DNA from 2 places in the Sphingobium olei genome. Region 1 is predicted to be linked to the other one. Evidence: predicted binding sites of a transcription regulator. Region 1 holds the regulator's gene; the other holds the start of a gene.
The links. The regulator LexA, encoded in region 1, represses DNA repair genes until DNA is damaged. The targets are predictions, from matches to a motif close to GTTCCNCNCTTGTTCT.

Region 1 (10,874 bases):
GGGCCGCTGAATTCCCTTCTGTTGCCCGGTGGGTTCAACCGCGCTATTTTAGAGTAATATCAGGCCGTGAGGCCCTCAATTACGCTGCAATGGCGAGTGCTTCGTTATCGTTGGCACTTGTGAGTTTTGCACAGTTTAACGGCTTACACGGGCCGGGTGAAAGCATCGTCTTTCAACACACGTCGATCCTAGTTCGGCCCCGTCAGAAAGCCCCGAAAAAGGGCCTTTGTGGTGGAGCCGCCGGGTACTGCCCCCGGGTCCGCTGCGCCTATTATACGACACGATTTATCACCATAGCCGGGCGAACCCGGCAACACCCATATGGCGGTGCGCGGCCGCTTTTTCAAGCCGCCGCGTGCGCGCCTTCCGTCAGGCCGGGATCAACCGGACGGCGGCGGGCTTGGCGGCCGGCAGCCCGCCGGCCTTCGCCTGCGCCATCAACTCCTGCTTGCGCGCCAGCATCTGGTCCCGCAACGCCACCAGATCGACGTCCGTCTTGCGGCACTGCGCAAACATGCCCTCCTTCTGCGCTTCTTCCTCATGGACGTGATGCTTGATCTCTTCGGACAGCACCTTGACCTTGGCGTCGTAGAAATCCTCGTCCGCCGACCCGGCCTCGATGTCGTTCACCAGCACCTTCGCGCCGTCATGCTCGACATAGGCTTCGTCCAGCGTGTCGTCCTCGATTCTGCCGCGAAAGGCGGGGTAGAAGATTTCCTCCTCGATCATCGTGTGGATCTTGAGTTCCAGGCAGATCTTGCGCGCGATATCCTCCTTGCGCTTGCCGCCCTTTGCGCTCTCGAACTGCTCGAACAGCGCTTCCACCTCGCGGTGGTCCGCCTTCAGCAGGGCGATCGCGTCGGTATAATCCTTGTCGGCCATCTCATCCTCCTCAACTACAAAGCGCATGGGCAAGCGCTGGAAAGGGACAGCGGTTCCCTCGCGCTCTGCGGCTCAGCAGGCGCGATAACCTATGTTATCGCCGGAGCGGGCGGACGGCTGGAGCGTTGCCTTCATTGCCATGCCCAAGCTCAAAGTCTTCCGTACGCCCATCGGCTTCCACGACGCCTATGTCGCGGCCACTAGCCGCAAGGCAGCGCTGAAGGCCTGGGGTGCGGACGCGGACCTGTTCGCGCGCGGCGCGGCGGAGCAGGTCACGGACGAAGCGCTGATGGCGGAGCCGCTCGCCCGCCCCGGCGAGGTGATAAAGCGGCCGCGCGGCACCGCCGCCGATCATCTCGCCGCCTCCACCCCTCCGCGCCGGACGAAGAAAGCTGCGCCTGAGGCAAAGGCGAAGGCCCCCTCGCGCACCAAAGCTCCGCCCCGTCCCAGCCGCGCCGCTCTGACCGCGGCGGAGGAGGCCCTGGAAGATCATCGCCGCAATGTGGACGCGGAGATCGCGCGACTGGAAGCCGAACGCGCGCGGCTCACCAGCGAGATCGTCGCAACCCGCAAGTCGGCAGACCGCGAAGCGCGCAGGCTACAGGCGCAACATGACAAGGCGCGCGCCGACTATGATAAAGCGCTCAACAGATGGCGCGAGGGATGACGGGGAAGTATAAGTGAGCCCGTCGTCACCCCGAACTTGTTTCAGGGTCCATCCCTCCAGATTGACCGAACGAGCATCGGGCACGATGGATGTTGAAACAAGTTCAGGGTGACGGCCGACCTGAAAGCTCTCCCCTTCCACCCTTCCCCCCGCCCCGATCGCGCGCTACAGCGTCTTCCCATGATCCTCGTCATCGACAATTATGACAGCTTCACCTGGAACCTCGTCCATTATCTCATGGAACTGGGCGCGCAGGTGGAAGTCGTCCGCAACGACGCCATCTCAGCGGGTCAGGCGCTCTCCACCGGGGCGAAGGCCTTCCTGCTCTCGCCCGGCCCCTGCACCCCCAATGAAGCGGGCGTCAGTCTCGACCTCGTCGCCGCCTGCGCCGACGCGGGCGCGCCGTTGCTGGGCGTGTGCCTCGGCCATCAGGCGATCGGCCAGCATTTCGGCGGCAAGGTGGTGCGTGGCGGCCTCATGCACGGCAAGACGTCACCGGTCAGCCATGATGGCACCGGCCTTTTCGCCGGCCTGCCCTCACCCTTCACCGCGACCCGCTATCATTCGCTGATCGTGGAGGACATTCCCGACGCGCTGGTCGTCAATGCGACCAGCCAGGACGGCTCTGTAATGGCCTTCCGCCACGCAAGCCTGCCCATCCATTCGGTGCAGTTCCACCCGGAAAGCATCGCCACCGAATATGGGCACGAGATGCTGGCGAACTTCCTGACCATCGCGGGGTTGCCGGTGCGGACGCGGGAAGCGGCCTGATCTGTCCTACCCTCGGTCGCAGCCATAGAATGCGGATGCTTCTTTGCGGAAGTTGCTCGGGTAGGACATGAAATGTCAATTTCTGCGGGAAATATGCGAAGCTAAGCGGGATCGCCCCCTCGACAGCGCGCCCTTCCGCCGATTAAGGCCGGCGCGATGACCCGTCTGCCCGATCCTTCGATGCCGCTGGATGCCGATGCCGCCGCGCAGGCGTTCGACCTGCTGTTCGACGCCGATCTGACGGACGAAGACATCGCCGCCTTCCTCGTCGCCATGGCCCGGCGCGGCGAGACCGCGACGGAGATCGCGGCCGCTGCTCGCGCCATGCGCGCCCGCATGATCGCAGTCGAAGCGCCGGCCGGAGCCATCGACGTCTGCGGCACCGGGGGCGATGGCCACCACACCCTGAACGTCTCGACCGCCGTCAGCCTGGTCGTCGCAGCCGCCGGCGTGCCCGTCGCCAAGCACGGCAACCGCGCCGCCTCGTCCAAGGCCGGGGCGGCCGACACGCTGGAGGCGCTCGGCCTCGATCTCGACCGCGCTGCCGCCACGGCGCAGGCGACATTGGCCGATCTCGGCATCTGCTTCCTCTTCGCGCAAAACTACCACCCGGCGCTGAAGCGGCTCGGCCCGATCCGCAAGGCCATCGGGGAGCGGACCATCTTCAACCTGATGGGACCGCTCGCCAATCCCGCCCGCGTCCGCCGCCAGCTGATCGGCATCGCCCGCCCCGCCTATGTCCCCATCTATGCACAGGCGCTGGGCGACATCGGGGTGGATCATGCGATGATCGTGTCGGGGGACGAAGGGCTGGACGAACTCTCGCTCGCGGGCGGCAACGACGTGGCCGAAGTGACGGCGGACGGTCTTGTCGCGATGCGCCGCCTAACTGCCGCCGAGCTTGGCCTGGCGACGTATCCGGTCGAAGCGATCCGGGGTGGCGATGCCGCCCACAACGCCGCCGCGCTGCGCGGCCTGCTTCAGGGCGAACATGGCCCCTATCGCGACGCCGTGCTGCTGAACGCAGCCGCCGCCCTGCTGGTCGCCGGCGCCGTGCCGGACCTTCGCGAAGGCGTCGAGGAAGCCGCCGAAACCATCGACCGGGGCCTTGCCAACGCGCTCCTCAATTGCTGGATAGCCTATTCATGAACAAGCTCACCGAAATCTGCGACTTCAAGCGCGAGGATGTCGCGCGGCGCAAGGCGGCGACCAGCATGGCCGATCTTCAGGCGCGCGCCGCCGGCCAGACCCCGCCCCGTGGCTTCCGCCGCGCACTGGATGCCGCCGCCACGACCGGCTTCGGCCTCATCGCTGAGGTGAAGAAAGCCAGCCCTTCCAAGGGGCTGATCCGCCCCGATTTCGACCCGCCCGCCCATGCCGCCGCCTACGAAGCCGGCGGCGCGGCCTGCCTCTCGGTCCTCACCGACCAACCCTATTTCCAGGGCCATGACGATTATCTGGTGGCCGCCCGCGCCGCCTGCTCGCTGCCGGTGCTGCGCAAGGATTTCCTGGTCGATCCCTGGCAGGTGCTGGAAAGCCGGGCGTTGGGCGCGGACGCCATCCTCATCATCGTCGCCGCGCTCGATGACGGGCAGATGCGTGAGATTGAGGATGCCGCCCACGGCCTTGGCATGGACGCCTTGATCGAAGTGCATGACGACGCAGAACTGGAGCGCGCGCTGTCCCTCCGCTCCCGCCTCATCGGCGTCAACAATCGCGACTTGCGCGATTTCACGGTGGATTTCGCGCGCACCTACGAACTGGTCGGCAAGGCTCCCGAAGGCTGCACCTTCGTTGCCGAAAGCGGCCTTGCCGGCCATTCTGATCTCACCGCCATGGCCGACCACGGCGTGCGCTGCTTCCTCGTCGGTGAAACGCTGATGCGGCAGGCCGATGTCGAGGCGGCGACCCGCACGCTGCTGACCGGCGCATGAGCGGCGGCCTCACCCATCTGGACGAGGACGGCGCGGCACGCATGGTCGATGTGTCCGCCAAGGCGACTACCGCACGCGAAGCGGTCGCATCGGGCCGTATTGATATGAACCCGGACGCCGCCGCCGCCATTGCGCAAGGCCTCGTCAAGAAAGGCGACGTTCTGGCCGTGGCGCGTGTCGCCGGCATCATGGCGGCCAAGCGCACCGCCGACCTCATCCCGCTCTGCCACCCCATCGCCTTGAGCGCCGTGACGCTCGATTTCGATCTGGATGAAGGCGGCGTCACCGTCACCGCGACCGCCCGCACCGCAGGACAGACGGGTGTCGAAATGGAGGCGCTCACCGCTGCCTCCGTCGCCCTGCTCACCATCTATGACATGGCGAAGGCGCTGGACAAGGCCATGGTCATCGGCGGCGTTCGCCTCGAATCCAAGACCGGTGGCAAGTCAGGCGGCTGGCGGCGGACGCCATGAGCCTGCTCCCGGTCGCTGAGGCGCAGGCGCGCCTGTTCGCCCTCGCCTCGCCGCTGGCGGTGGAACAAGTGCCCGTGGTGCAAGCGGCCGGGCGCTGGCTGGCTCATGACGTTCTGGCGCTCCGCGACCAGCCCTGGGCCGATCTCTCGGCGATGGACGGCTATGCCGTGCGCGCGGCGGACTGGCCAGGCCCTTGGCGCGTCGTGGGTGAAAGCGCGGCCGGCGCGACCCAGCCTCAAGCTATCGGCGCGGGTGAAGCCGTCCGCATCTTCACCGGCGCGCCGCTCCCGCCGGGTGCCGACGCCGTCCTGATCCAGGAAAACGCCACGCGCGATGGCGACCACCTTACCGCCAGCCACGATCCCCTACCGTCCGGGCACCATGTCCGCCCTGCCGCATCCGACTTCGCGGACGGTGCGATATTGCTGGAGGCCGGGCTTCATCTTGGCCCGGCGCAGGTCGCGGCGGCGGTCCTTGCCGGCCATGGCGCGCTGCCCGTCCGCCGCCGACCGCGCGTCGCGCTGCTTTCCACCGGCAATGAGCTGGTGCCGCCCGGTGCGCCGGTGCCGCCCGGTTTCCTCCCTTCCTCGAACGCGCCGATGCTCGCTGCGATGCTGGCGGCGCTGCCATGCGAAGTCATCGACATGGGCATCGTGCCCGACGATCTAACGCAGATGACCGCCGCCTTCGCCAGCGCTGCGCAGGCGGACATCATCGTCACCACCGGCGGCGCATCGGTGGGGGATCATGACCTTGTCCGCCCCGCTTTTGAGCAGGCTGGCGGCGCGCTCGATTTCTGGAAAATCCGTATGCGTCCCGGCAAGCCGCTGATGGCTGGCAAGCTCGGGGACGCGCTCTTCCTTGGCCTGCCCGGCAATCCGGTTTCCGCCTTCGTCACTGCGACGCTCTTCCTCCTACCCCTCCTGCGCCACATCAGCGGCGCCGCCCGCCCCCTGCCGCGCAGCAGCGACGCACCGCTCGCCTCACCGCTTCCCGCGACAGGCGAGCGTGACGACTATCTGCGCGCCTTCCGCGCCGAGGGCGGCATCGTATCGGTCACATCGCAGGACAGCGCCGCCACGGCCGCCATGGCGCGAGCCGACTGCCTGATCCTGCGTCCCGCCGGCTCCCCTCCCGCCTCGGCTGGCGACCGGGTGACCATCCTCCCGCTAGATTGACCTGGGTCAAATTCGGCGGGTTCTTTGCTTGACGAACCACTTTGTGTTTCCTATGCGTTCCTCATACGTTCCATGGAGGATCGCGATGTTGACGCCCAAGCAGCAGGAATTGCTGAGCTTCATTCAGACCCGGCTTGACGAAGGCGGCGTATCGCCCTCGTTCGAGGAGATGAAGGACGCGCTCGACCTGCGGTCCAAATCGGGCATCCATCGGCTGATCAACGCGCTGGAGGAACGCGGCTTCATCCGCCGCCTGCCCAATCGCGCCCGCGCGCTCGAAGTGCTGAAGCTGCCGGACGCCATGCACCGCGCGCCCGCCCCGGTCGTGTCGCTGAAGCCCAAGGCTGCGCCCGCGCTCCCGATCGCAGCCAACGACGTAATCGAAATCCCCCTGCACGGCCGCATCGCCGCCGGCGTCCCGATCGAGGCGATGGAGGGGCAGACGATGTTGTCCGTCCCCGCCGCGCTGCTTGGTGCCGGTGATCATTATGCGCTGGAAGTGTCGGGCGATTCGATGGTGGAGGCCGGCATCCTCGATGGCGACTTCGCGCTCATCCAGCGCACTGAAGTCGCGCGCGAAGGCCAGATCGTCGTCGCCCTGATCGACGATGCCGAAGCGACGCTCAAATATTTCCGTCGCGAAGGCGCGAAGGTCCGCCTGGATCCGGCCAACGCGGCCTATGAGCCGCAAATCTACGACCCGCGCCAAGTGCGCATTCAGGGCAAGCTCGCCGGGCTGCTTCGTCGGTATAATTGAGGTCGCCCGCGGCGGACCTGGCGCGCGATCCACGGATGCGCGTCGCCCGGTTGCCGAACGGTGCGGATATCGCCGCTCGCGAGGGCGATCGACAGCCCTCCGGTGCGGGCGAGCAGGCGGCGGTCGATCTTCAACCAGCGCGGCTTGCACCATCGCGGCAAGGCCCGGTCGCTGACCACGATATCCGCCGCCGCGCAATCGCGCGCGAACGTCCGCCGCTCGATCAGCATGTCACTGCGCGTGAACAGCAACCGCCATCGCCGCCCTCCGCTTTCCATGCGCAGTGCGCACAAATCCTGCGAGCAACGCGCGCCGGGCAGACTCGCCAGCGCCGCCAGCTCTCCGTCATAGCCGGCGCTTTCCGATAGCATGTCGCGCACATAGTCCCCGGCCCGCTCGCGCAGCAGCGCCATGCCCTCGTCAGTCCGAACCGCCACATGTCGTCCATCGCCCGTGACCAGGATGTCGGGCGGTCGCGCCGTCAGCGTCAGGATCATCCCCACCAGCACCGGCGGCACTCCAAGCCATCGCCAGCGGCTGCGCCAGAGCAGGCACCATAGCAGGCCGGCGATCATCCCGCCGAACAACGCGTCGCTTGTCGCCGGGGCTAGCATCGTCGCCATCGGACTTGCCGCCACGCCATGCGCGATTCCCAGCAACAGGTCCAGCGCTCGTCCCGTCAACCACCAGAAGGGCGCGCCCAGCCCTACAATGTCCAGCGTCAACGCCAGCGCCTCCAGCGGCATAACGACGAAGGTCGTCAGCGGGATCGCCACGAGATTGGCGAACGCGCCGAGCATACCCGCCTTATGGAAGTGAAACAGCGCGATGGGCATCAGCGCCAGCTCCACCGCCACCCCGGTCGCCAATGTTACGGCTAACATGCGCAACCCCTTGCGAAACACGCTCTCGTCGCGCGCCGCCGCAAAGGCGCGGAATGCCCGATGCTCCGACAGCGCCACCAGCGCCGTGACTGCCGCGAAACTCATCTGAAAACTCGGCCCCACCAGCGCCTCGGGCCAGAAGATCAGCACCGCCAGCGCGCCCGTCGCGACCAGCCGCAGCGTCATGGCGTCCCGCCCCATCGCCAGCCCGCCCAGCACCAGCAAGGCCGCGACGCAGGACCGCAGCGTCGGCACCTCCGCACCCGTCAGCCAGGTATAGAAGATGCCCGCCAGCGCCCCTCCCGCCGCCGCGATCAACATCAACGGCAGTGTCAACGCCGCGCGCCGGCTCAGCGCCAGCGTCCGCATCAGCAGGAATATGACCGCGCCGATCAGCGCCGTCACATGCAAGCCGCTGATCGACAGCAGGTGTGCCAGCCCGCTGCGCCGCATCGCTTCGGCATCCTCCTCGGCGATCGCGCCCTGATCGCCCGTCGCCAGCGCGGCGGCGATCCCACCCCCGGCCCCATCCACGCGCTCAAGTATATGGCCGAACAACCGGGCGCGCAGCGGCGGGGCCGCGTCCGATGCACGCAAGACTTCGACAGGCTTCAGCGCCTTGCCGGTCGCGCCGATACCCTGGAAATAAGCGCGAGCTGCAAAGTCATATCCGCCCGGTACGCTCGGCGGCGCGGGCGGCATCAACCGTGCGCGAAACCGGATCGTCGCGCCTTCGCCCAGCCCCGCCGGCACGTCCGCCTTCGCGATGTTGATCCGCACCAGGCTCGGCAGGTCCGGCGCGTCGACGGGCCGCACGCGCACCCGCACGATGTCCTGCGCGGGCACGTCCTGCACCGACTCCACCGTTCCCATCACGCGCGCAAACACCGCGCGGGCAAGCGGCCTCTCGCCGATCACCGCCGCCTTGCCCCACACCAGCAGGCATCCGGCGCACAGCAGCGTCGCGCCTATGATGACCATCCGCCGCACCCGTCCGCCAGCCGGCAGCATCGCGCCGATGCACGCCAGCGCCAGCATCCCGCAGCACAGTGCCAGCCACATCGGCGCGTTGGGCAGCATGAACCACGCCGCCACCCCTGCGCCCAGCGCGACCGGCACCCACAGGCCGACCTGCTCCCGTTCCTCTTCCAGCCATCCTTCCGCTGCGGCGCGGGCCGTGGTCAGCCATTGCGCAGCCCCCGCCCGAAGGGACGTTTGTCGCGGCGCAAAAGCCATGCTAGGGGGCGTCGCATCCATGGGTCGGCAAGGCGAATGTCAAAGAATATGAGCGGAAGTGCAACGGGAATGAACAAGGCTGTGGTGACCCGTTTCGCCCCCTCGCCCACGGGCTATCTGCACATCGGCGGCGCGCGCACGGCGCTCTTCAACTGGCTCTTCGCGCGGCATCATGGCGGCAAGTTCCTGCTCCGCATCGAAGACACGGACCGCGCCCGTTCGACCGAGGAGGCTGTCGCGGCCATCTTTGACGGGCTTGAATGGCTCGGCCTTGGCGGCGACGAGCCCGCTGTCTTCCAGTTCGAGCGTACGCCCCGCCATGCGGAGGTCGCGAACCAACTGCTCGACGCCGGCCACGCCTATAGATGTTACGCGACGCCCGAAGAGCTTGCTGACCTGCGCGAACAGCAGCGCGCGGCCAAGCAGCCGCTGCGCTATGACGGCCGCTGGCGCGATCGCTTGGCCGAGGAAGCACCCGAAGGCGCGCCCTTCGTCATCCGCATCAAGGCGCCACGCGAGGGCGAAACGGTGATCGAGGATGCGGTGCAGGGCCGCGTCGTCGTCCAGAACAGCGAACTGGACGACATGATCCTGCTCCGCTCGGACGGCACGCCCACCTATATGCTGGCGGTCGTCGTGGACGATCATGACATGGGTGTGACCCACGTTATCCGCGGCGACGACCATCTCAACAACGCCTTCCGTCAGCTGACGATCATCAAGGCGATGGCCTGGGAAGAGCCGACCTACGCCCATATCCCCCTGATCCACGGGTCGGACGGCGCGAAGCTGTCGAAGCGGCACGGCGCGCTGGGAGTGGACGCCTATCGCGACGAGATGGGCATGTTGCCAGAAGCGGTGCTTAACTATCTGCTGCGGCTGGGCTGGGGCCATGGCGACGAGGAAATCTTGTCCGTAGCGCGCGCCATCGAACTGTTCGACATCAATGGCGTTGGCCGCTCGCCCTCGCGCTTCGACATCAAGAAACTGGAAAATCTGAACGGCCATTATCTGCGGGAGGCGGATGATGCGCGCCTGGCGGCCCTTGTCGCGCCGCGCGTGGAAAGCCGGCTCGGCATCCTGCTGACCGACGCCAACCGCGACATACTGACCGCCGCGATGCCCTCGCTCAAGCCGCGTGCGAAGACGCTGAACGAGATCGCGGAAGGCGCGGAATTCCTGTTCAAGGCCGTGCCGCTGGATTTTGACGAAAAGGCATCCGCTCTGCTAGACGATTCCGCGCGCGCGCTGCTGACCAAGACAGCCGACGCTCTGCAAGCCGTCCAGTCCTGGACGGTCGAAGCGATCGAAGACGCAATACGCCGCGTGGCGGAGGATGCTGGCCTGGGGCTGGGCAAGGTGGCGCAGCCGCTCAGGGCGGCGCTCACCGGACGCACGGTCTCGCCGGGTATTTTCGATGTCCTCTTTCTGTTGGGGAAAGAGGAGAGCTTGGAACGACTGACCGCGGCAGGGCACGCCACGGCTGGTTGATGGCACGCAAGGAGAACAATATGTCCGATAAAAATGCCACTCTGACCGTCGGCGGGGAGAGCGCCGACTACGCCATCATGAATGGCACCGTGGGTCCGCAGGTCATCGACGTGCGGAAGCTCTACGCCAACACGGGCATGTTCACCTACGATCCCGGCTTCACCTCGACCGCCAGTTGCGATTCGGGGCTCACCTATATCGATGGCGACGCGGGCATCCTGCTCCATCGCGGCTATCCGATCGACCAGCTCGCCGAACAGTCGAGCTTCATGGAAGTCAGCTATCTGCTGCTCAACGGCGAATTGCCCTCGAAGAAGGAGCTGGAGGACTTCACCCGCACGATCACGCGCCACACGATGGTGCATGAACAGCTCACCACCTTCTATCGCGGCTTCCGTCGCGACGCGCACCCGATGGCGATCATGTGCGGCGTTGTCGGCGCGCTCTCGGCCTTCTATCACGACTCGACCGACATCAACGATCCGGAACAGCGCAAGATCGCCAGCCACCGCCTGATCGCGAAGATGCCGACGATCGCGGCGATGGCGTATAAATATTCGGTGGGTCAGCCCTTCGTCTATCCGCGTAACGACCTCTCCTA
Region 2 (10,874 bases), on a different contig from region 1:
ATGCTCTTGAACACCGGGCGCGGCGCGCTGGTCGAAACACGCGCGCTCATCGACGGCCTCAAGTCGGGAAAAATCGGTCATGTGGGCCTTGATGTCTATGAGGAGGAGGGGGACTTGTTTTTCGAAAACCTGTCCGGCCGGATCATCCAGGACGACGTTTTCGCGCGGCTGCTAACCTTCCCGAACGTCCTGATAACGGGACATCAGGCATTCTTCACGCAGGAAGCGCTCACCGCGATCGCCGAGACCACGATTGCAAACGTCTCGCAATTTGAACTGAGCGGGTGTGCCGCGTACCCAGTTTCGACCGAAATGCTCGCCTGAGCGATGCGAGAAATGGACTGTCATTTCCGCCGTGGCCGGTTGACCTTGAGCGCATTGCACCCGATGCTGGCCCACGAGCCGAACGACAACAGCGAGGGCGACAGCGAGAGAGTCGGGTTGGTTCCGGCCTGGCTGTGCGCAGTCGTGAAACATCAAGGAGGATGCCGGGCTCGATCGAGCGGTCGGTCCTGATTCGGGAGCGGCAGGCGAGCGCCGCGGGAATCGGGGATTTCGATGGAAGTCATCGTTCAATCTGCATTTGGAGAGATCGCTGCCCTGCTGGTGCTGGCTGCGGTCGTCGGCTTTGTCGGCATCGTCTTGCGCCAACCGCTTATCGTAAGCTTCATTGCCGTCGGTCTTCTGGCCGGGCCGTCCGCCCTCGGGCTTGTCCAGTCCGCCGAGCAGATCGATCTGCTCTCCGAACTCGGTATAGCCCTGCTGCTGTTCCTTGTCGGCATCAAGCTGGACGTGAAGCTGATACGTTCGCTGGGAACGGTTTCGCTTTTCACCGGGCTTGGCCAGGTCCTGTTCACGTCGGTCTTCGGGTATCTGATCGGCCTTGCGCTGGGCCTGGGGCATGTGACCAGCCTCTATGTGGCGATTGCGCTCACCTTTTCCTCCACGATCATCATCGTGAAGCTGCTGTCGGACAAGCGCGAGATCGATTCGCTCCATGGCCAGATCGCCCTGGGCTTTCTGATCGTTCAGGATCTGGTCGTGGTTCTCGCGATGATCGTGCTGTCCGCCATTGGCATCGGCTCTTCCGGCCCGCATGGAGGCGGGCAAAGCATCCCGAGTGTGCTGCTGTCGGGGGGCGCGATGGTGGTGCTCGTCATTCTGTTCGTGCGGTATCTCGCGGACCCGCTCACGCGAAGGCTCGCACGGGCGCCTGAGCTCATGATGATCTTCGCCATTGCCCAGGCAGCCATTTTCGCCGCTGTCGGAGAGCTGGTCGGCCTTGGCAAGGAGGTCGGCGGCTTGCTGGCAGGTGTGTCCCTCGCCTCCACTCCGTACCGGGAAACCATAGCGGCGCGCCTGGCGCCGCTGCGCGATTTTCTGCTGCTTTTCTTCTTCATCGCACTCGGCGCCGGGCTCGACCTATCGCTGCTAGGCGCCCATCTGGTTGGAGCTCTGGTATTTTCGGTCTTCGTGCTCGTCGGGAATCCGCTGATCGTCCTTACGATCATGGGAGCGATGGGCTATCGCAAGCGGACGGGTTTCCTGGCCGGGCTCACTGTCGCTCAGATCAGCGAATTCTCACTGATCTTCATCGCGATGGGCGTGTCCTTGGGGCACGTGACCCAGGAGGCGCTGGGCCTCGTCACCTTGGTTGGCCTGGTGACGATCGCGGCATCCACTTACATGATCACCTACTCGCACGTCCTTTATGATCGGCTTGAGCCGTTCCTCGGTCTGTTCGAACGGAAAGGAACGCCGCGAGAGCCGCGCGACGGCGCGCCGCAGCTAGACGCTGGCTACGACATGCTGATTTTCGGGCTGGGCCGCTTCGGCACGGCGATCGGCATGCGCCTGAAGAGCCGCGGCCTTCGCGTTCTTGGGATCGATTTCAATCCAGCTGCGGTCCAGCGATGGCGCGAACTTGGGCTCGACGCGGTATTCGGGGATGCCGGCGATCCGGAATTCGTCTCCGAATTGCCGCTGGCGTCCGCCAAATGGCTGGTCTCGACGGTTCCGGTTCACTTGCCGGGGCTGAATGCTGAAGATGCCCGTAGAACCCTCATCCAGCTCTCTCGCCTCTCAGGCTTTTCCGGGCGCGTGGCCGTTGCGTCCCACAGCGATGGGGAACAGCAAGACTTAAGCGACGCAGGCGCCGATCTGGTGCTCGAGCCGTTCCAGGATGCGGCGGACAGAGCGGTCGAGCTACTCAGCGGCGAGCAGGAACGAGAACGGACGCGGTTTCCCGGCATCCCCGCCGAGCGTGTGTTGGGTTGAACATCATTGGTAGAAGTAGCGCGAGATGAGACGATCACGATGAACAGGCAGGCAGCGGATTATCATGCCCGGTCACTCGATGACGTTCTCGCTGAGCTCGACGCTCGGTCCGATGGATTGAGTTCAGAGGAGGCCGCCCGGCGACTCGCAAGACATGGCGCGAACCGGCTTCCCGAAGCGCCGCGGCGAAGCGTCCTTCTTCGGTTCCTGCTGCACTTTCACAATGTCCTCATCTACGTGTTGCTGGCCTCCGCCGCGATCACGGTGGCGCTTGGGCACATGGTGGACGCGGGCGTCATTCTCGCGGTCGTCATCGCCAACGCTATCATCGGCTTCATCCAGGAAGGGCGGGCGGAGAACGCCATGGCTGCGATCCGGGGGATGCTGGCTCCGCGCACGGCCGTCCTGCGCGATGGTGCCCGGCAGAGCATCGATGCCATCGAGCTTGTTCCGGGCGATATCGTCGTTCTGGAGGCGGGTGACCGGGTGCCGGCGGATCTTCGCCTCATCGACGCCAGGGGCTTGAAAGCCGAGGAAGCCATTCTCACCGGCGAGTCCGTGCCGGTCGACAAGGACGTCGCGCCGGTCGTCCCGGATGCCCCTCTCGGCGACCGCGCCTCCCTGGTGTTCAGTGGCACACTTGTCGTCGCCGGCGTCGCCCGGGGTATTGTCGTGGCGACCGGCGTGGAGACCGAAATCGGCCGGATCAGTGGTATGCTGGCCGAGGTCGAGTCGCTGACGACGCCGCTCGTGCGCCAGATGGATGCGTTTGCGCGCTGGCTCACCCTGTTCATTCTTTTGGTCAGCGCGGGCCTGCTGGCCTTCGGCACGTTCGTCCGGCATCTGCCGTTCGACGAGATGTTCATGATCGTGGTCGGTCTCGCCGTGGCGGCGATACCCGAGGGATTGCCGGCGGTTCTAACGATCACCCTTGCGGTCGGCGTGCAGGCAATGGCGCGTCGCAATGCGATCGTGCGCCGCCTTCCCGCCATCGAGACGCTTGGCTCGGTGTCCGTCATCTGCACCGACAAGACGGGCACCCTCACGCGCAACGAGATGGTCGTCACGACCTTGCTCTCGGCCGATAGCCGCTTCGCCGTCGCCGGCGAGGGATATGCACCGGAAGGCGCGGTGCAACGGGAGAACGAGCCGGCGAATGCAGCTGGCTGCCCTGTCCTTCTGGAGTTCGCGCGTGCAGCCGCGCTGTGCAACGACGCCGCCTTGCGCCGAACCGACGACGATTGGCGCGTGGAAGGCGATCCCATGGAGGGCGCCCTGCTCGCCCTGGCCGGAAAGATCACCGATGGCGCGACCGCGCCGTTCAGCAGCCTTGCCCGTACCGACTCGATACCGTTCGATGCAGCCTATCGCTATATGGCGGTTTTGCATCACGATCATGCGGGCCACGCTTTCATCCACGTGAAAGGCGCGCCAGAGGCCATCCTGGCCATGTGCCGGAACCAACGGGTCGGCGCAGATGGCGCCGCGCCGCTCGATCTGCATTACTGGCAGGAGAGCGTCGAGCAACTGGCCAGCGCGGGTCAGCGCGTGATTGCCGTGGCCTCTCGTCCCGCCGATCAAGCCCATACTGTACTGAATACGACCGATATCGAAGGGCAGCTCACGTTGATCGGACTTGTGGGCCTCATCGATCCGCCGCGAGCAGAGGCGATCGAGGCCGTCGCCGAGTGCCACCGCGCGGGAATCAGGGTGAAGATGATTACCGGCGATCACGGCGCCACAGCGAGAGCGATCGCCGCCCAGATCGGCTTGCGCAACTGCGACCAGGTCCTGACAGGCGCGGACCTTGAGAACCTCTCGGATGCAGAGCTGGCCACTGCCGCGGTGGAAACCGACATATTTGCCCGGACGTCTCCCGCCGACAAGCTGCGCCTGGTCACGGCCCTGCAATCGCGCGGGCTGATCGTCGCCATGACAGGCGACGGCGTGAACGATGCCCCCGCGCTCAAGCGTGCCGACGCCGGCACAGCCATGGGTTTGAAGGGCAGCGAAGCCGCGAAGGAGGCTTCCGAGCTGGTCCTCGCCGACGATAACTTCGCCTCGATCGCGGCGGCGGTGCGTGAGGGGCGGACGGTCTACGATAACATCAAGAAGGTGATCAGCTGGACCTTGCCGACCAATGCCGGGGAGGCGCTGACGATTATCGTCGCCTTGCTGGCCGGCATGACGCTGCCGGTCACGGCGGTGCAGATCCTCTGGATCAACCTCGTAACCGCTGTGACCCTGGGCATAGCGCTCGCTTTCGAACCGAGCGAAGGTGGGACCATGCGCCGCCCGCCGCGTGCGCGCAATGCCCCGCTGCTCACCGGGGAGCTGATCTGGCACATCCTGCTCGTTTCGGGACTGTTCGTTGTCGCCGTCTTCAGCGTCTTTGCCTACGCCATCGACAAGGGCTATCCCGTTGCGCTCGCGCAGACCATGGCGGTCAACACGCTGGTGGTTCTGGAGATTTTCCATCTCTTCTTCATCCGTAACATCCATGGAACATCGCTGACGCTAGCAGCGGTGAAGGGAACTCCCATTGTCTGGTTCTCCGTAATCAGCATAACCATCGCGCAATTCGCGATGACCTACTTGCCGCAGCTCCAGTCGGTCTTTGGAACGCAGCCGGTGCCATTCACCGATGGCATCGTGATCGTGGCGGTCGGAGCGGCGTTCTTCGTGCTGATCGAAATCGAAAAGCAGATGCGCCTTGCCTTTCGCAAGCAGGCTGCACCCTTGCCGAACGATTAGAATCCGATACCCGGTCGCTCATGCGCGACTCGGGCGATTGCTGTTGCCGCTGCGTCTTTGCTATTCATGCCGCAGCTGAGCGAGCGGTCACGTCGTGCCGTCCAGCCATGCGGCCTCGTCACGCAAGCGTCGCTTGTAGTCAGGCTCCGCCAATGCGCGCCGCAGTTGCCTCGCCCGCTGTGTCACTGCCTTGCGGTTGAATCCTTCCAGACTGTCTTGAGCCAACTCCTGCAGGCGGTCGATGTGGATTGCGAGTGCACCGAGTCTCCCGGCGTCGTCACACTCGATCGCAATTTCTCCAAGCGTTTTTAGAAAGCCGCGCGCGGCGATCATGTCGCCGGCGCAATATTGCGCCAGCGCTCCGAAGCTTCGCTCGAGATAATCAGCGAACGTCTGCGGATGGGCCACGACCCGCAGCGCCCCTTCTTCATCCTTCCGCAAATGCGAGGGAATGTCTCGCGATGAAAGATCGGAGATGGCGGCGCCCAGCCAGTCGAGGCAGGTAAGGGCGGTGAAGGGATCGTTCACCCCCGGCGAGAGCGCGCGAGCAGCGATCTCGACCAATTCATCGATTAGAAAACGCAGGTCCTGCAGGGCAGTCCGCTGGGAACCGATGGCGAATATCCCTGCCAATGCTTCGCAGGCGTCGTCGTCGCAGCGTTCCGGAGGCCAGGCCTCGATCAGTGCGCGGCCGGCATGCACGAAGTCGCCGGGCTGATATCGCAAGCGAACGACCAGATCGTGCTTCGACGCCAGAGCGAGCAGATCATCATCGCGGATGAGCTGGATATAGCCCGTGTCATCTGCCGAAACGAGGCCCGGCTGAGCGCCCTCCGCTCGGCAGGCGTCCCGGCGCAACGCAAGGGGCAGGGCGGGATCGTCCGGATCCGGCTCCACATCGGCGGGCTTCCCGACACAGCGAGGAAAGCGATGGCCGACCTCCTTCAGCAGACGACTGCCAATGTCTTCGATGACGCTGTTGATGTGGATCTTGCTCGGCACATGATGGATGAAGAAAATCAGCACGGCGATCGAGCAGATCGCCAGCAGCACGGCCACAAGCAGGGCCAAATTGGGGACGAACGCGGTGCCCCCGGTTTCCTCGGGCGAGCGGATCGTTCTCAAGACGATCAGACAGTAAAGGAACGTGGCGATGAAAGTGCCCAGCGTCACCTGATTGCCGCGGTCGCGCATGAAGTTGCTGAGCAGCCGCGGTCCGTACTGACCCGAAGCGTAGACCACGGCGGCAATGGTGACGGAGAACACCGTGCCCGCCACGGTGATCATCGAACCGCCGATGGCCGAAAGCACCTGGCGTGCGCCGCTTGGCCGGGAGGCGTAGAGCCAGGCGAACCGGTCCATCCAGCTCGAGCCTTCGTAGCTGTCCAGCTGGATCATCCCGCCTGCGAGCAATACTGCCGCGCAGGCCATGAGGGTGGGGATGAACCAATAGCTTTGCCTCAGCTTATCGGCGACGCGCAGCAGCCAGGCCTTCATGAAGAGCGCTCCTGCGGCCATGCGGTGCGCTCGCCGGCATTCGCCTGAGAGATGACGCTGAAGCTCCCGTCGGTTTCGAGAACCACAAGGGCAACGTCCGCCAGGCCGCCGATGCCCGCGCTCCGGACCGCCGCCTTGACTTCGTCTTCCTTGACCCGTTCGTCGCGCAGGGCCTCTTTGACGAACCTGCCATCGGCAAGCAGCACGCGCGGGCTCGCCTGCACCATTCGGGCGAGCGTCGGCGATCGAACAACGCTCCAGGCGACGACAAACTGCAACAGCGCCAGTAAGGCGAAGGCGAGAACGCCTTCGAGCAGTGCCACATCCTTGGTGAGCAGGACGGTGGCCAAAGTCGAGCCGAGCGCAACCGTCACGACGAGATCGAAAGCGTTCATCTTCGCGAGCGTTCGCTTGCCGCTAAGGCGCAGCACCGTCACCAGCGCCGCATAGGCGAGTGTGCCCACCCAGATCACGCGCACAAGTCCTTGCAGATTGTCGAACAGCATCCGGATCCTCGCTTTCGCTGATTCAACACCTATTACGGGAAAAAGTGCGCAATGCCGCTCTCGTTCGATTGGCAGTTGCCTACACACCGGGGATCACAAGGTCCGGATAAACGTCCGCTTCGCGGAACGGCCGGCACGTTGCCGAGTTGGTTTCGCTGAGGGCAAATGCCAGGTCGACCCAGGAGCAGGTATCGCGCAATGTCCATTCACAAGATGATCGAACTTCATCCTGACGTGAAGCAGCTCAACGACGCGCTTGCGACAGCCGCCCGCCACGCCATGTTTTGCGCGGTCATGTGCACCTCTTGCGCCGACGCCTGTTCCGCCGAAGAGATGGACATGCGCCAGTGCATCCGCAGCTGCCTCGACTGCGCCGATGTTTGCGAGGCCACCGCCAAGCTTGCGGTGCGCCGTACGGGCGAAAATATCGCGGTTCTGCGGGCAATGATGGAAGCCTGCATCCGCACTTGCGAGCTTTGCGCCGAGGAGTGCGCGCGGCACGAACACGAGCATTGCCGTCTGTGTGCGGAAATGTGCCGCGAGTGCGCCGAGGATTGCCGCAAGGCGCTCCCCACGATCCAGTAGCCGTCGTCTCTAAGGGGCCGCCGCGTTACGGCAGGGCCACGCGCGACACGCGTGACGTAAGCGGTCTGCAATGGGCATGGCGGGCGTGGCGCCGGCAGATGATCACTCGGGCTAACGCGCCCCGCCACTCCGCGGGAGATCATCGAAGTCCGCAGTCAGGTTCCATGAGTGCCGAGTGCGCCGATTTCGTCCAAGGACGCTCGTGCGATCCAGAGGCCGCGATCGAGATACAGGGCCTCAAAGATTTCAAACGGCTAATTGGAGGACTGCCAGCGGCTTCCGTAGATTGATTTTCGACGCATTAGGCTTGCTTCGCGTTTGGCAGAAGGTGAAGAATAGCCTCTTCGCATCAGCGATGATGGCATTCGCGCACCTGTTCCCAGGCACCGCGCACGGAGATCTGTTTGTTTCTGGTCCTTCTCCTTGCGCTACCCTTCGTCGGCGCGCTGCTGACGTCGATTGCGGGACACGCCAAGCGTAGCGTGGTGGCGGGACTAGCCGCAGCGCCGGCCCTCGCCGGAGTGGCGCTGCTCGTCATGCTGGCCCCTGGCGTGCTGGCCGGTGAGGCGGTTGAGTTCCGCGCTGCCTGGATTCCAGCACTCGGGCTGGACCTCAGCTTGCGGATCGACGCGCTGGCCTGGCTGTTCGCCGCCCTCATCCTCGGCATTGGGCTGCTGATCGTCATCTACGCGCGCTTTTATCTTCCGGCGAACGAGGCGATGGGGCGCTTCCTTGCGCTCCTGCTCCTGTTCCAGGGAGCGATGCTGGGGATTGCCCTGGCGGGGAATGTCCTGCTGTTGCTGATCTTCTGGGAGCTGACAAGCCTCACGTCATTCCTGCTGATCGGCTTCCGGAAAGACAAGCAAGAGGCCCGGCAGGGCGCCCGCATGGCCCTCGCGGTGACGGGCGGGGGCGGGCTGGCGCTCATCGCCGGTCTGCTGCTGCTGGGTCAGATCGCCGGATCGTTCGAGCTGGTTGACATCCTCGCGAGCGGGGATGCCATCCGATCCTCCGGCCTCTACCCGCTGGCGCTGCTTCTGATCCTGATCGGCTGCTTCGCCAAATCAGCGCAGTTCCCGTTCCATTTCTGGCTACCGCACGCGATGGCTGCACCCACGCCGGTCAGCGCCTATCTCCATTCCGCGACCATGGTGAAGGCAGGGGTGTTCCTGCTCGCGCGCTTCTGGCCGGTGCTGTCGGGAACGGAGCTTTGGTTCTACCTGGTTTCGACGACGGGACTGGTCACGATGGTGCTGGGCGCCGCTGTCGCCCTGTTCCGCCATGATTTGAAGGCGATTCTTGCCTATTCCACGATTAGCCATCTTGGTCTGCTGACCATGCTGTTCGGCTTCGGCACGCCCGCGGCGGCCGTTGTCGGCGTGTTCCACCTGCTTAACCATGCGTTGTTCAAGGCAGCACTGTTCATGAACGCCGGCATCGTCGATCACGAGGCTGGGACGCGCGATATCCGCCTGCTCGGGGGACTCGCTCATTTGATGCCCGTCACGGCCACACTCGGCATCGTTGCGGCGGCTTCGATGGCTGGCCTGCCGCCGCTCGGCGGATTCCTGTCGAAGGAGATGATGCTTGAAGAGGCGGCTCACACCGTCTGGGCCGGGCAGCATTGGGCCGTGCCACTGCTTGCGGCTGTCGGTGCAACATTGTCTGTCGCCTACTCGCTGCGCTATATCTTCCACCTCTACCTTGGACCTTGCCGTTCGACCTATCCCACAACCCCGCATGATCCGCCGTCCGGGCTTTGGGCGCCCGCGGCTCTGCTCGTTGTCCTCACCATATTGATCGGGCTTTTTCCGCAGACGCTGACCACCGGCATCGTCGCCCCGGCCGCAGCGGCTGTGACTGGAGGGGCGGCGCCCGCGTTCAAGCCGGCGCTCTGGCACGGGCTGACCCCAGCGCTCGCAATGGGCGTCTCAGCCTTGATATTCGGAGCGGCGATCTTGTGGTGGCATGGCACGTTTCAGCGCAAATGGGACAACCTTCCCTTGCCCGATGCCAAGCGTCTGTTCCAAGGGGTTGTGAACGGGCTGGTGCATATAACCCGCACGATCACGAGCGTCATCCATAGCGGCTCGCTGCAGCGCCAATTGGCGCTGCTGTTCATTGTCGCGATCGTCCTCGGTGCGATGGGCGTATGGACCGGCGGCTATGCGCCGGGCGCGCGCGCGACCATTCCGGCGCCGCCGGTGGCCATCGTCGCCTGGCTGCTCCTGCTGTCGGCCGTTGCGGCAGTGGTCAAAGGACAGCGGCAGCGATTCCTGACGCTGATTTACATCAGTGTCGTCGGCCTGGTCGTTTCTCTCGCCTTCATCTTTCTCTCGGCGCCCGATCTCGCGCTGACCCAGATTTCGGTCGAAATCGTGACGATCCTGCTGCTGCTGCTCGCGCTCAATCTCTTGCCCAAGGTTCCGGCGCGGGTTTCTAGCAATCGCCGCAGGCTTCGCGACGGGCTGATCGGTCTCGCTGGCGGAACGGCGGTCGGCTCGGCGGCCTGGGCGGTGATGACCCGCGCTCCCAACGATCCGATCTCATCCTATCACTGGGCCAACTCCTATGCGCACGGCGGCGGCACCAACGTCGTCAACGTCACGCTCGTCGATTTCCGCGCCTTCGACACTTTCGGCGAGATCACAGTCCTCGGCATCGCCGCGCTCACGATCTTCGCGCTATTGCAGCCGGCCACGCGAGGCGCTTCGGGACGTCGATTGCGCGAGTGGATCGCCGATCTGCCGCAATCCCCGGAGCGCCATCCGATGATGTTCGCCGTTGCCGCAAGGCTGCTGCTCCCGCTTGCGACGATGATCGGGCTCTATATCTTTCTGCGCGGCCATAACATGCCGGGCGGGGGCTTCATTGCGGGCCTGGTGATTTCGATCGCGATGCTCATGCAGTACATGGCTTCGGGCTTTGAATGGGCAGACCAGCGGCGACGCATCGACGAGCATTTGCTGATAGGTCTGGGCGTGAGTATCTCCGCCATGACCGGCCTTGGCTCGCTTCTGTTTGGTGCACCCCTCTTCACCAGTTCCTTCGGCCACTTCAGCCTGCCGCTGGTCGGTACCTTCGAGCTCGCTACCGCCATGCTCTTCGATGTCGGCGTCGCCATGACGGTAATCGGCGCGGTGATGCTCGCGTTGGCCGAGCTCAGCCACGTCGCTCAGCGCGCTGAAAACGCGGATGGAGGCGCGGAGGAGGGCCCGATGGACATCGATCCCGCGAAGCTGCGGGGGGCCGAGG

Region 2: the regulator LexA is predicted to act here: its motif matches at 7,072-7,087, upstream of ACFQ24_RS07165 (four-helix bundle copper-binding protein).

What each region holds. Positions count from the first base shown of each region.
Region 1 covers NZ_JBHTLS010000126.1:58,416-69,289, reverse strand. The annotation lists RNA gene ssrA (transfer-messenger RNA) at 8-351, opposite strand; gene ACFQ24_RS12230 (hemerythrin domain-containing protein) at 370-882, opposite strand; gene ACFQ24_RS12225 (hypothetical protein) at 974-1,549, shown strand; gene ACFQ24_RS12220 (anthranilate synthase component II) at 1,730-2,320, shown strand; gene trpD (anthranilate phosphoribosyltransferase) at 2,477-3,469, shown strand; gene trpC (indole-3-glycerol phosphate synthase TrpC) at 3,466-4,254, shown strand; gene moaC (cyclic pyranopterin monophosphate synthase MoaC) at 4,251-4,727, shown strand; gene ACFQ24_RS12200 (molybdopterin molybdotransferase MoeA) at 4,724-5,905, shown strand; gene lexA (transcriptional repressor LexA) at 5,991-6,662, shown strand; gene ACFQ24_RS12190 (ComEC/Rec2 family competence protein) at 6,623-8,782, opposite strand; gene gltX (glutamate--tRNA ligase) at 8,852-10,273, shown strand; gene ACFQ24_RS12180 (citrate synthase) at 10,294-10,874, shown strand, end outside.
Region 2 covers NZ_JBHTLS010000108.1:7,802-18,675, forward strand. The annotation lists gene ACFQ24_RS07140 (2-hydroxyacid dehydrogenase) at 1-324, shown strand, start outside; gene ACFQ24_RS07145 (cation:proton antiporter) at 559-2,277, shown strand; gene ACFQ24_RS07150 (cation-transporting P-type ATPase) at 2,317-5,031, shown strand; gene ACFQ24_RS07155 (DUF2254 domain-containing protein) at 5,119-6,528, opposite strand; gene ACFQ24_RS07160 (DUF421 domain-containing protein) at 6,525-7,034, opposite strand; gene ACFQ24_RS07165 (four-helix bundle copper-binding protein) at 7,233-7,619, shown strand; gene ACFQ24_RS07170 (monovalent cation/H+ antiporter subunit A) at 8,024-10,874, shown strand, end outside.